One region of the Pseudomonas sp. SDO5271_S396 genome, then DNA from elsewhere that is predicted to be linked to it. Evidence: predicted binding sites of a transcription regulator. Region 1 holds the regulator's gene; the other holds the start of a gene.

The links. The regulator FliA, encoded in region 1, starts transcription of late flagellar genes. The targets are predictions, from matches to a motif close to CTAAAGTTTNNNNNNNNNNNGCCGNTAA.
Region 2: ACW9IN_RS05105 (methyl-accepting chemotaxis protein) is a predicted target of FliA. The motif match lies at 2,732-2,759, and genes of this name have one in related genera.

Annotation. Positions count from the first base shown of each region.
Region 1 is NZ_JBSVWB010000013.1:44,532-49,034, forward strand. It holds gene ACW9IN_RS11935 (protein phosphatase CheZ) at 1-715, opposite strand, end outside; gene ACW9IN_RS11940 (chemotaxis response regulator CheY) at 734-1,108, opposite strand; gene fliA (RNA polymerase sigma factor FliA) at 1,279-2,019, opposite strand; gene fleN (flagellar synthesis regulator FleN) at 2,016-2,849, opposite strand; gene flhF (flagellar biosynthesis protein FlhF) at 2,954-4,270, opposite strand; gene flhA (flagellar biosynthesis protein FlhA) at 4,283-4,503, opposite strand, start outside.
Region 2 is NZ_JBSVWB010000004.1:139,611-144,113, reverse strand. It holds partial or broken gene ACW9IN_RS05110 (ATP-binding protein) at 50-616, shown strand; gene ACW9IN_RS05105 (methyl-accepting chemotaxis protein) at 655-2,631, opposite strand; gene ACW9IN_RS05100 (LysR substrate-binding domain-containing protein) at 2,810-3,730, opposite strand; gene ACW9IN_RS05095 (NorM family multidrug efflux MATE transporter) at 3,881-4,503, shown strand, end outside.

The DNA.
Region 1 (4,503 bases):
GAATCTGCGGACCTTCACCCTTGGCGAGATGTTTTTGTGGATCTTTTTCCGAGAGGATCGCTGCGCGGTCATGTTCGATCCCCGCGAAACGGTCGACCTGGCCGGCCATGAGCACCAATTTGAGCAAGTTGCTTTCCACTTCGGTGACCAGTTGGGTCACGCGCTTGATCACCTGACCGGTGAGGTCCTGGTAATCCTGGGCCAGCAGAATGTCATTGAGGTTGCTGGAAACCGTACGGTTTTCCTGCTCGCTGCGTGACAGGAACGCTTCAATCCGACGGGCCAACTCGCGGAACTCTTCCGCCCCGACTTCGCGGCGCATGAAGCGGCCCCAGTCAGCGCTGAGGGCCTGGGCTTCGCTGGCCATGCCGCTGACCAGGGGCGTGGCGTTTTCCACCAGGTCCATGGTGCGATTGGCCGCCGCCTCGGTCAGCCTGACCACATAGGACAGGCGCTCGGTGGCATCGGTAATCTGCGAAATCTCTTCAGCCTGGGGCATGTGCGGGTCAATGTGGAAATTGACGATCGCACTGTGCAGCTCGCGCGTGAGCTTGCCCACTTCCTGGTACAGGCCACGGTCACGGGTCTGGTTGAGCTCATGGATCAACTGCACCGCATCGCCGAACTGACCTTTTTCAAGGCTCTCGACCAACTGGTGAGCATGTTTTTTCAGGGTCGACTCGAAGTCTCCCTGTGACGTTTCGTTATGCTCCATAGCTCCCCCGTGGCAGCATCAGTTACCGATGCGTTCGAAGATTTTTTCGATCTTCTCTTTCAGCGCCAATGCGGTGAATGGTTTGACCACGTAACCGTTTACCCCGGCCTGGGCGGCTTCGATGATCTGTTCACGCTTGGCTTCGGCGGTCACCATCAGCACGGGAAGGCTGCGCAGTTTTTCGTCGGCGCGCACGTGGCGCAGCAGATCGATGCCGGTCATGCCTGGCATGTTCCAGTCGGTTACCAGAAAGTCGATGCTCCCGCTGTTGAGGATCGGAATCGCCGTAATGCCGTCATCCGCCTCGACCGTGTTTGTGAACCCCAGGTCACGCAACAGGTTTTTTATGATCCGCCGCATCGTTGAAAAGTCATCAACGATGAGGATTTTCATGTTCTTGTCCAATTCGACCTCCAAGCAGTCTTAAACGCGCCCAGCACCTGGACGCGCCATTTCAATCAACAGGCATTACACAAAAAGGACTGCCGGTGGCACCACGGGTCGGTCCCGCAAAGGTCAACGCCCCTCACGGCCTCGTCTGCAGTGCTCCCCAACACTGCCTGTCAGCGCGCTCGCCACTCTCCCAGACGCCCCCGCAAACGGGCGGCGCACTGGCTATGCAACTGGCTGACCCGCGATTCGCTGACCCCCAGGACCTCACCGATTTCCTTGAGGTTCAGCTCTTCGTCGTAGTACAGCGCCAACACCAGCCGCTCACGCTCCGGCAAATTGGCAATCGCGTCCGCCAGCGCGCCCTGGAAGCGTTCGTCTTCCAGGTCGCGCGACGGCTCAAGATGAGCACTCGCGCCGTCCTCGTGCAGCCCTTCGTGTTCGCCGTCCTGCAACAGGTCGTCGAAACTGAACAGGCGGCTGCCCAAGGTATCGTTCAAAATCCCGTAGTAATCGTCGAGACTCAATTGGAGTTCGGCAGCAACTTCATGATCTTTAGCGTCACGGCCGGTTTTTGCTTCAATTGCGCGAATTGCATCACTGACCATGCGCGTATTGCGGTGCACCGAACGCGGCGCCCAATCGCCCTTGCGCACTTCATCGAGCATCGCGCCACGGATGCGAATACCCGCATAGGTCTCGAAACTCGCACCCTTGCTCGCGTCGTATTTGGTCGACACTTCGAGCAGGCCGATCATGCCCGCCTGGATCAGGTCTTCGACCTGGACGCTGGCAGGCAGGCGCGCCAGCAAGTGGTAGGCGATACGCTTGACCAGCGGCGCATAGCGCTCGATCAACTCGCCTTGGCTGTCACGGGCAGACTTCTTGTACGCGTTGTAGCCAGTCGCTGTCATAGCACGGGTCCTGCGCTCGTCTGATGCACCAATCGCTCGACGAAAAACTCCAGATGCCCGCGCGGGTTGGCAGGCAACGGCCAGGTATCGACCTTCTGGGCAATCGCCTTGAACGCCAGCGCGCACTTGGAGCGGGGAAACGCTTCGTAGACTGCACGCTGCTTCTGCACAGCCTTGCGCACACACTCGTCGTAGGGCACAGCGCCGACGTATTGTAGGGCGACATCGAGAAAGCGGTCCGTGACCTTGGTCAATTTGGCGAACAGGTTGCGACCTTCCTGCGGGCTCTGGGCCATGTTGGCGAGCACACGGAAGCGGTTCATGCCGTAGTCACGGTTGAGCAGTTTGATCAGGGCGTAGGCGTCGGTGATCGAAGTGGGCTCATCGCACACCACCAGCAACACTTCCTGGGCGGCGCGCACGAAGCTGACCACGGACTCGCCGATCCCGGCAGCGGTGTCGATCACCAGCACATCCAGGTTGTCACCGATATCGCTGAACGCCTGGATCAGGCCGGCATGCTGCGCCGGACTCAGGTGCACCATGCTCTGGGTGCCGGAGGCCGCCGGCACGATACGAATGCCGCCAGGGCCCTGGAGCAGCACATCGCGCAGCTCGCAGCGCCCTTCGATCACATCGGCAAGGGTGTGTTTGGGCGTCAGTCCCAGCAGAACGTCGACGTTCGCCAGCCCCAGGTCAGCGTCCAGCAGCATGACGCGACGGCCAAGCTCTGCCAGCGCCAGGGACAAATTCACTGACACGTTAGTTTTCCCGACGCCACCTTTGCCGCCGGTCACCGCGATCACCTGTACGGGATGCATGCTGCCCATTTTATTTCTTTACCTTGTCTTGCTTAGACGCAGGCTACATGGCTTGGCCGCGTGAATCGCTTGCAGACCATCGATGTAGATACATTGCACTGTGTTCATAGTGCTCAGCCCACCCGTTTGGCCGGGCTGTGGTACAGATCAGCGAACATGTCGGCCATCGCTTCCTCGCTAGGCTCATCTTGCATTTGTACGCTGACGGCACGGCTGACCAACTGATGACGGCGCGGCAGATGCAGATCATCCGGGATCCGCGGCCCGTCGGTCAGGTAGGCGACCGGTAGTTCATGGCTGATGGCCAGGCTCAACACCTCGCCCAGGCTCGCGGTTTCATCGAGCTTGGTGAGGATGCAACCGGCCAGGCCGCAACGCTTGTAGCTGTGATAAGCAGCGGTAAGTACCTGTTTTTGACTGGTGGTTGCAAGCACCAGGTAATTTTTCGACTTGATGCCACGCCCGGCCAGGCTTTCCAGTTGCATGCGCAATGCCGGATCGCTGGCTTGCAGGCCGGCGGTGTCGATCAGCACCACGCGCTTGCGCAGCAGCGGGTCGAGGGCATTGGCCAGGGACTGGCCCGGGTCGACATGGGTCACCGGCACATTGAGAATGCGCCCCAGGGTCTTGAGCTGTTCCTGCGCACCGATACGGTAGCTGTCCATGCTCACCAGCGCGATATTCTGCGCGCCGTACTTGAGCACATAACGGGCGGCCAGCTTGGCCAGGGTGGTGGTCTTGCCCATGCCGGCCGGGCCGACCATGGCGATCACGCCGCCCTCTTCCAGGGGTTCGATTTCCGGGGTGACGATCATCCGCGCCAGATGGGCCAGCAGCATGCGCCAGGCCTGGCGGGGTTCTTCGATTTCGGTGGTCAGCGCCAGCAGGTCGCGGGACAACGGGCCGGACAAGCCGATGCGTTGCAGGCGGCGCCACAGGTTGGCCTGTTGCGGTTTGCTGCCTTGCAATTGGGTCCAGGCCAGCGAGCCCAGTTGCACTTCCAGCAGCTCGCGCAGGCCGTTGAGTTCAAAGCGCATCGAGTCGAACACACGCGGGTCCACCGTCGGCGCGGGGGCAGGCGCGGCGGGACGCGGTGGCTCTTTGAAAGTCGGTTCCACCAGCGGCTCGGCAGCAGTCAGCGGCAGGCCGGCGAACAGCTGGCGATTGGTGGTCGCGTCGATGTCGCCACGCATGCTCAACTCGGCCTGGGCCGAAACGATGCGCGAAGCGGTCTTGCGCAACTCGTCTTCGAGTTCCATGTTCGGCACACGCGGCGCCAGGGCCTGGGGGGTGTAATCCAGGGCAGCCGTCAGCTCCACACCGCCGGCAATACGACGGTTACCGATGATCGCGGCATCAGCGCCCAGCTCATCACGCACCAGTTTCATGGCCTGACGCATATCGGCGGCGAAAAAACGCTTAACTTGCATAACCCACTACCCTCAGCCGTTGGGCCCTACTGTCGCGACGATAGTCACTTGCTTGTTGTCAGGAATTTCCTGATAAGCCAAAACGTGCAAATTCGGTACTGCCAGGCGCCCAAACCGCGACAACATCGCCCGGACGGGGCCCGCCACCAGCAGAATCACCGGTTGGCCCTGCATTTCCTGGCGTTGCGCGGCGTCGATCAACGAACGCTGCAGCTTCTCGGCCATGCTTGGCT
Region 2 (4,503 bases), on a different contig from region 1:
ATGCTTTCAGGAGGGACGAGTTTTAGGACATTGAATAGGGGTAACTAAACTGGAGGTCCTGCGAGAACCGCTGGAGTCGGGGCATATCGTGATTTCCCGAGCCCGTGACCGGGTCAGCTTCCCGGCGCGCTTTCAACTGGTGGCGGCGATGAACCCCTGCCCCTGCGGCTACACAGGCGACACCACCGGACGCTGTCGCTGTACGCCGGAACAAATCCAGCGCTATCGCAACAAGCTTTCGGGGCCGTTGCTGGACCGCATCGACCTGCATCTGACCGTCGCCCGGGAAAGCACTGCGCTGAACCCAGTACCGCAGGCCGGCGACGATACGGCGAGCGCATCGGCTCAGGTCGCCAGGGCGAGGGAATGTCAGCAACAGCGCCAGGGCTGTGCCAATGCCTTTCTCGATCTGCCGGGGTTGCGCGAACACTGCAAACTGGCGAAAACCGATGAGGGCTGGCTGGAAAGCGCGTGCGAGCGTCTGACGCTCTCACTGCGCGCCGCGCACCGGCTGCTGAAGGTGGCGCGTACCCTGGCGGATCTGGAACAGACGCAGGCAATCGCTCGTCATCATCTGCAAGAAGCCCTGCAATACCGGCCAGCAAGCATCACCTGATGCCAGGCACACAGGCTTGCCCAACACAGCACCAGGGATCAGCGGAAGCGGTCGACCTCTTGGCGCAAGCCGGCCGCCAGGGTTTCCAGTTCCTTGGCGGTGATCGCCAGATTCGACACCACCTCCCGCTGTTCGCTGTTGGCCAGCGCAATGCTTTGCAGGTTACTGCTGAGCACGTTCGCCGTGCTGCTCTGTTCCTGGGTCGCCGTGGTGATCGCGGCAAATTGCTGGCCGGCCGACCGGCTTTGCTCGTCGATACGCGCCAGGGCCGACGCCACGTCGGCGTTGCGCGACAGGCCTTCCTGCATCAGCACATTACCGCGCTCCATGGTGCTGATGGCATTGCCGGTTTCCTGCTGGATACTCTGAATCATCCCCGAGATTTCATCCGTGGCTTCACGGGTCCGCGAGGCCAGGTTGCGCACTTCGTCGGCAACCACCGCAAAACCCCGGCCCTGCTCGCCGGCCCGAGCGGCTTCGATGGCGGCGTTGAGCGCCAGCAGGTTGGTTTGTTCGGCAATGGAGGTGATCACACCGACGATCCCGCCGATTTCCTGGGAGCGCTGGCCAAGGGTGTTGATCACCGTGGCCGTGCTGTTCAGGGCCGTGGCGATATGTTCCAGCGAGGACGACGCCTCCTGCATCGACGCACGACCAATGCGGGTTTGCTGGGCGTTCTCCTGAGCCAGGCGCTCGGTGTTACCCATGTTGTCGGCGATGTTCAGCGAAGTGGCGCTGAACTCTTCTACAGCGCCGGCCATGCTGGTGATTTCACCCGACTGCTGCTCCATGCCTTCATAAGCACCGCCCGACAGGCCAGACAGTGCCTGAGCACGGCTGTTGACCTCTTCGGCCGCCTTGCGGATGTGCGACACCATCGTCGACAACGCCTCGCCCATCTGGTTGAAGCTGCGCGCCAATTGGCCGATCTCGTCGTGGCTGGACACATTGAGGCGCGCACTCAAGTCGCCCGCACCCAGCGCCTCGGCCTGGCGCACCAGGTCGCTCAACGGCGCCAGTTTGCTGCGCAACAGCCAGACCGTGGCACCCACCGCCAGCAGCATCGCCAATACGCTGCCGATCACCAGGCGAATACCCACGTCCCAGGTCACGGAGCGAATCTCGGCCTTGGGCATGCTCGCCACCACCGACCACGGGCCCCCTTCGAATGGCACCGAGACACTGTAGAAATCTTCGTTCTTGTCGCTCCAGAAGCGCCCGTCGCCTGGGTTTTTCGCCAGGTCGAGCATGACCGGAATCGCCTGGTCCAGCGCCTGTACGCCAGCCGGAGGCACCAACCAGTGTTTCTGTTCGTCGAGCAAGGCCAGCGAGCCGGTCTGGCCAATGCGGAAGCGTTTGAGGTTGTCGAACTGGGCCTTCTGCTCATCGGTGTAGTCGAAGCCGATAAACAGCACGGCGATCACCTTGCCGCTGGCATCGCGCACCGGGCTGTACTGAGTCATGTAGGAACGATCGAACAAAACCGCCCGCCCGATATAGGCTTGCCCGCCCAGCACGCGCTGGTACGCCGGGCCCTGGCGGTCCAGTACGGTGCCGATGGCACGGTTGCCGTCCTGCTTGGTCAGGGAGGTGCTGATGCGGATAAAGTCATCGCCACTGCGCACGAACACCGTGGCCACGCCGCCGGACATCTGCTTGAACTCGTCCACTTCAGCGAAATTGTTGTTCAGCACCTCGTCGCCCAGATAGAGGCTGGGGGTTTGCACACCCGCCACGGCGACCGGCTGGTCGGCGTGCACACTCAACCCGGCGCCAAAGCGCTTTTCGAACAGCCCGCTCAAACGCTGTGTACTCTCGCGCAAGGTACCGTGGAAGGTGTTGAGCTGGTCGGCGAGCAAGCGCGCCTCACTGGCCAAGTGTTCTTCGCGGGTATCGAGGTTGGCGGAGTCGAGGGAACGCAGGGCGAAAACAGTACTGCCGCTGATGACGACAGCCAGAATCACGGCCAATGCGAGGCCCAGTTGGGAGGCGATCCGAGCGCGAGGTTGAGACATGACAGCTCCTGGCCGAGGCCAGGATCATCCTGATCTCATAGCACAGCTCGGCAAATTATCTAGAAGGGAAACGTTGGTGCACGATGGTTCCAACACCCTTACTTCGGCGGGCCAGACCAATACTTGAGCGACCCGCAGGGGTATCCGGCAAACGATTGCATGAACGGTCGCCACGGCGTCAATCAAGACGCTCAACGACAGGCAGTGCCATCGCCTTCACTTCCCCCTGAAGAAACTCCGCCAGGCGCCGCAAACGCTCGCCACCCGGGCGGGTTTTCGGCCACACCAGGTAGTAGTTTTCGCCACTGGCCACGGCAGTGGGCCACGGCAGGCTCAAACGTCCCTGGGCAACGTCTTCGGCCACCATCAACAGGTCGCCCATGGATACACCGTAACCACGCGCAGCCGCGATCATGCCCAATTCAAGCGTATCGAAAACCTGGCCACCCTTGAGCGACACCTGGGATGACAACCCCATGCGCTCCAGCCAATTGCGCCAGTCACGACGGTCGGGAGTGGGGTGCAGCAACTCGGCGGCTGCCAATCGCTGTACATCCCAGGGACCGTCAGTCAGCAAGTTCGGTGCGCCTACCGGGATCAGCAGCTCGGGGAACAGGTAACTGGCCTCCCAGTCCGCCGGAAAATGCCCGTAGCTCAGCAACACCGCACAATCGAAAGGCTCCTGGTTGAAGTCCACTTCATCCACGCTCATCCAGGCACTGGTGAGTTGCACTTCGTTGCCCGGCTGCAACGCGCGAAAGCGACTGAGCCGCGCCAATAGCCAGCGCATGGTCAGGGTCGACGGCGCCTTCATGCGCAGGATGTCGTCTTCGGCGTTCAAGGTGTGACACGCCCGCTCCAGCGCGGCGAACCCTTCACGCACACCGGGCAGCAACAAGCGCGCCGCCTCGGTCAGCTGCAAGGTACGCCCGCTGCGCTGGAACAGCCGACAGGCGAAATGCTCTTCCAGGGTACGGATGTGCCGGCTCACCGCACTTTGGGTAATGGACAACTCCTCCGCCGCCCGGGTGAAGGAGTGGTGCCGAGAGGCTGCCTCAAAGGCACGCAGAGCATAAAGCGGAGGAAGACGACGTGACATCCGGAAAACTCCTATAGCGCATCGACGTAACGTAACAGATTCATCCGGCATGAGTTTTAATCATGCGAACAATCGCTTTTATCCCTTTGTGCAATCGGTCGCGAGCGCCGAGAATCGACCCTTCCCCTACCCTCTGACTTTTAGAGCGTGATGATCATGCAGCATCCGGCGCGTACCGAACTCTGGGCCATTTTGCGGCTGTCAGGGCCGTTGATTGCTTCACAGTTGGCCCACATGCTGATGGTGCTGACCGACACCCTGATGATGGCCCGCCTGAGTCCCGAAGCCCTGGCCGGGGGTGGGCTGGGGGCGGCCAGTTATTCATTTGTGTCGATTTTCTGCATCGGCGTGATCGCCGCAGTCGGCACGCTGGTGGCCATCCGTCACGGCGCGGGCGATATCGAGGGTGCCACTCGCCTGACCCAGGCCGGTCTCTGGCTTGCCTGGCTGATGGCCCTGGCCGCCGGCCTGCTGCTGTGGAACCTCAAGCCGTTGCTGCTGATGTTCGGCCAGACCGAAACCAACGTGCAGTCCGCCGGGCAATTCCTGACGATCCTGCCGTTCGCCTTGCCCGGCTACCTGAGTTTCATGGCGTTGCGCGGCTTCACCAGTGCCATCGGCAAGGCCACACCCGTGATGGTGATCGCCCTGGGCGGCACTGTGCTCAATTACCTGCTCAACCACGCGTTGATCGAAGGAATGTTCGGCCTGCCGAAACTGGGCCTGATGGGCATTGGCCTGGTGACTGCGATTGTCGCCAACGGGATGGCGCT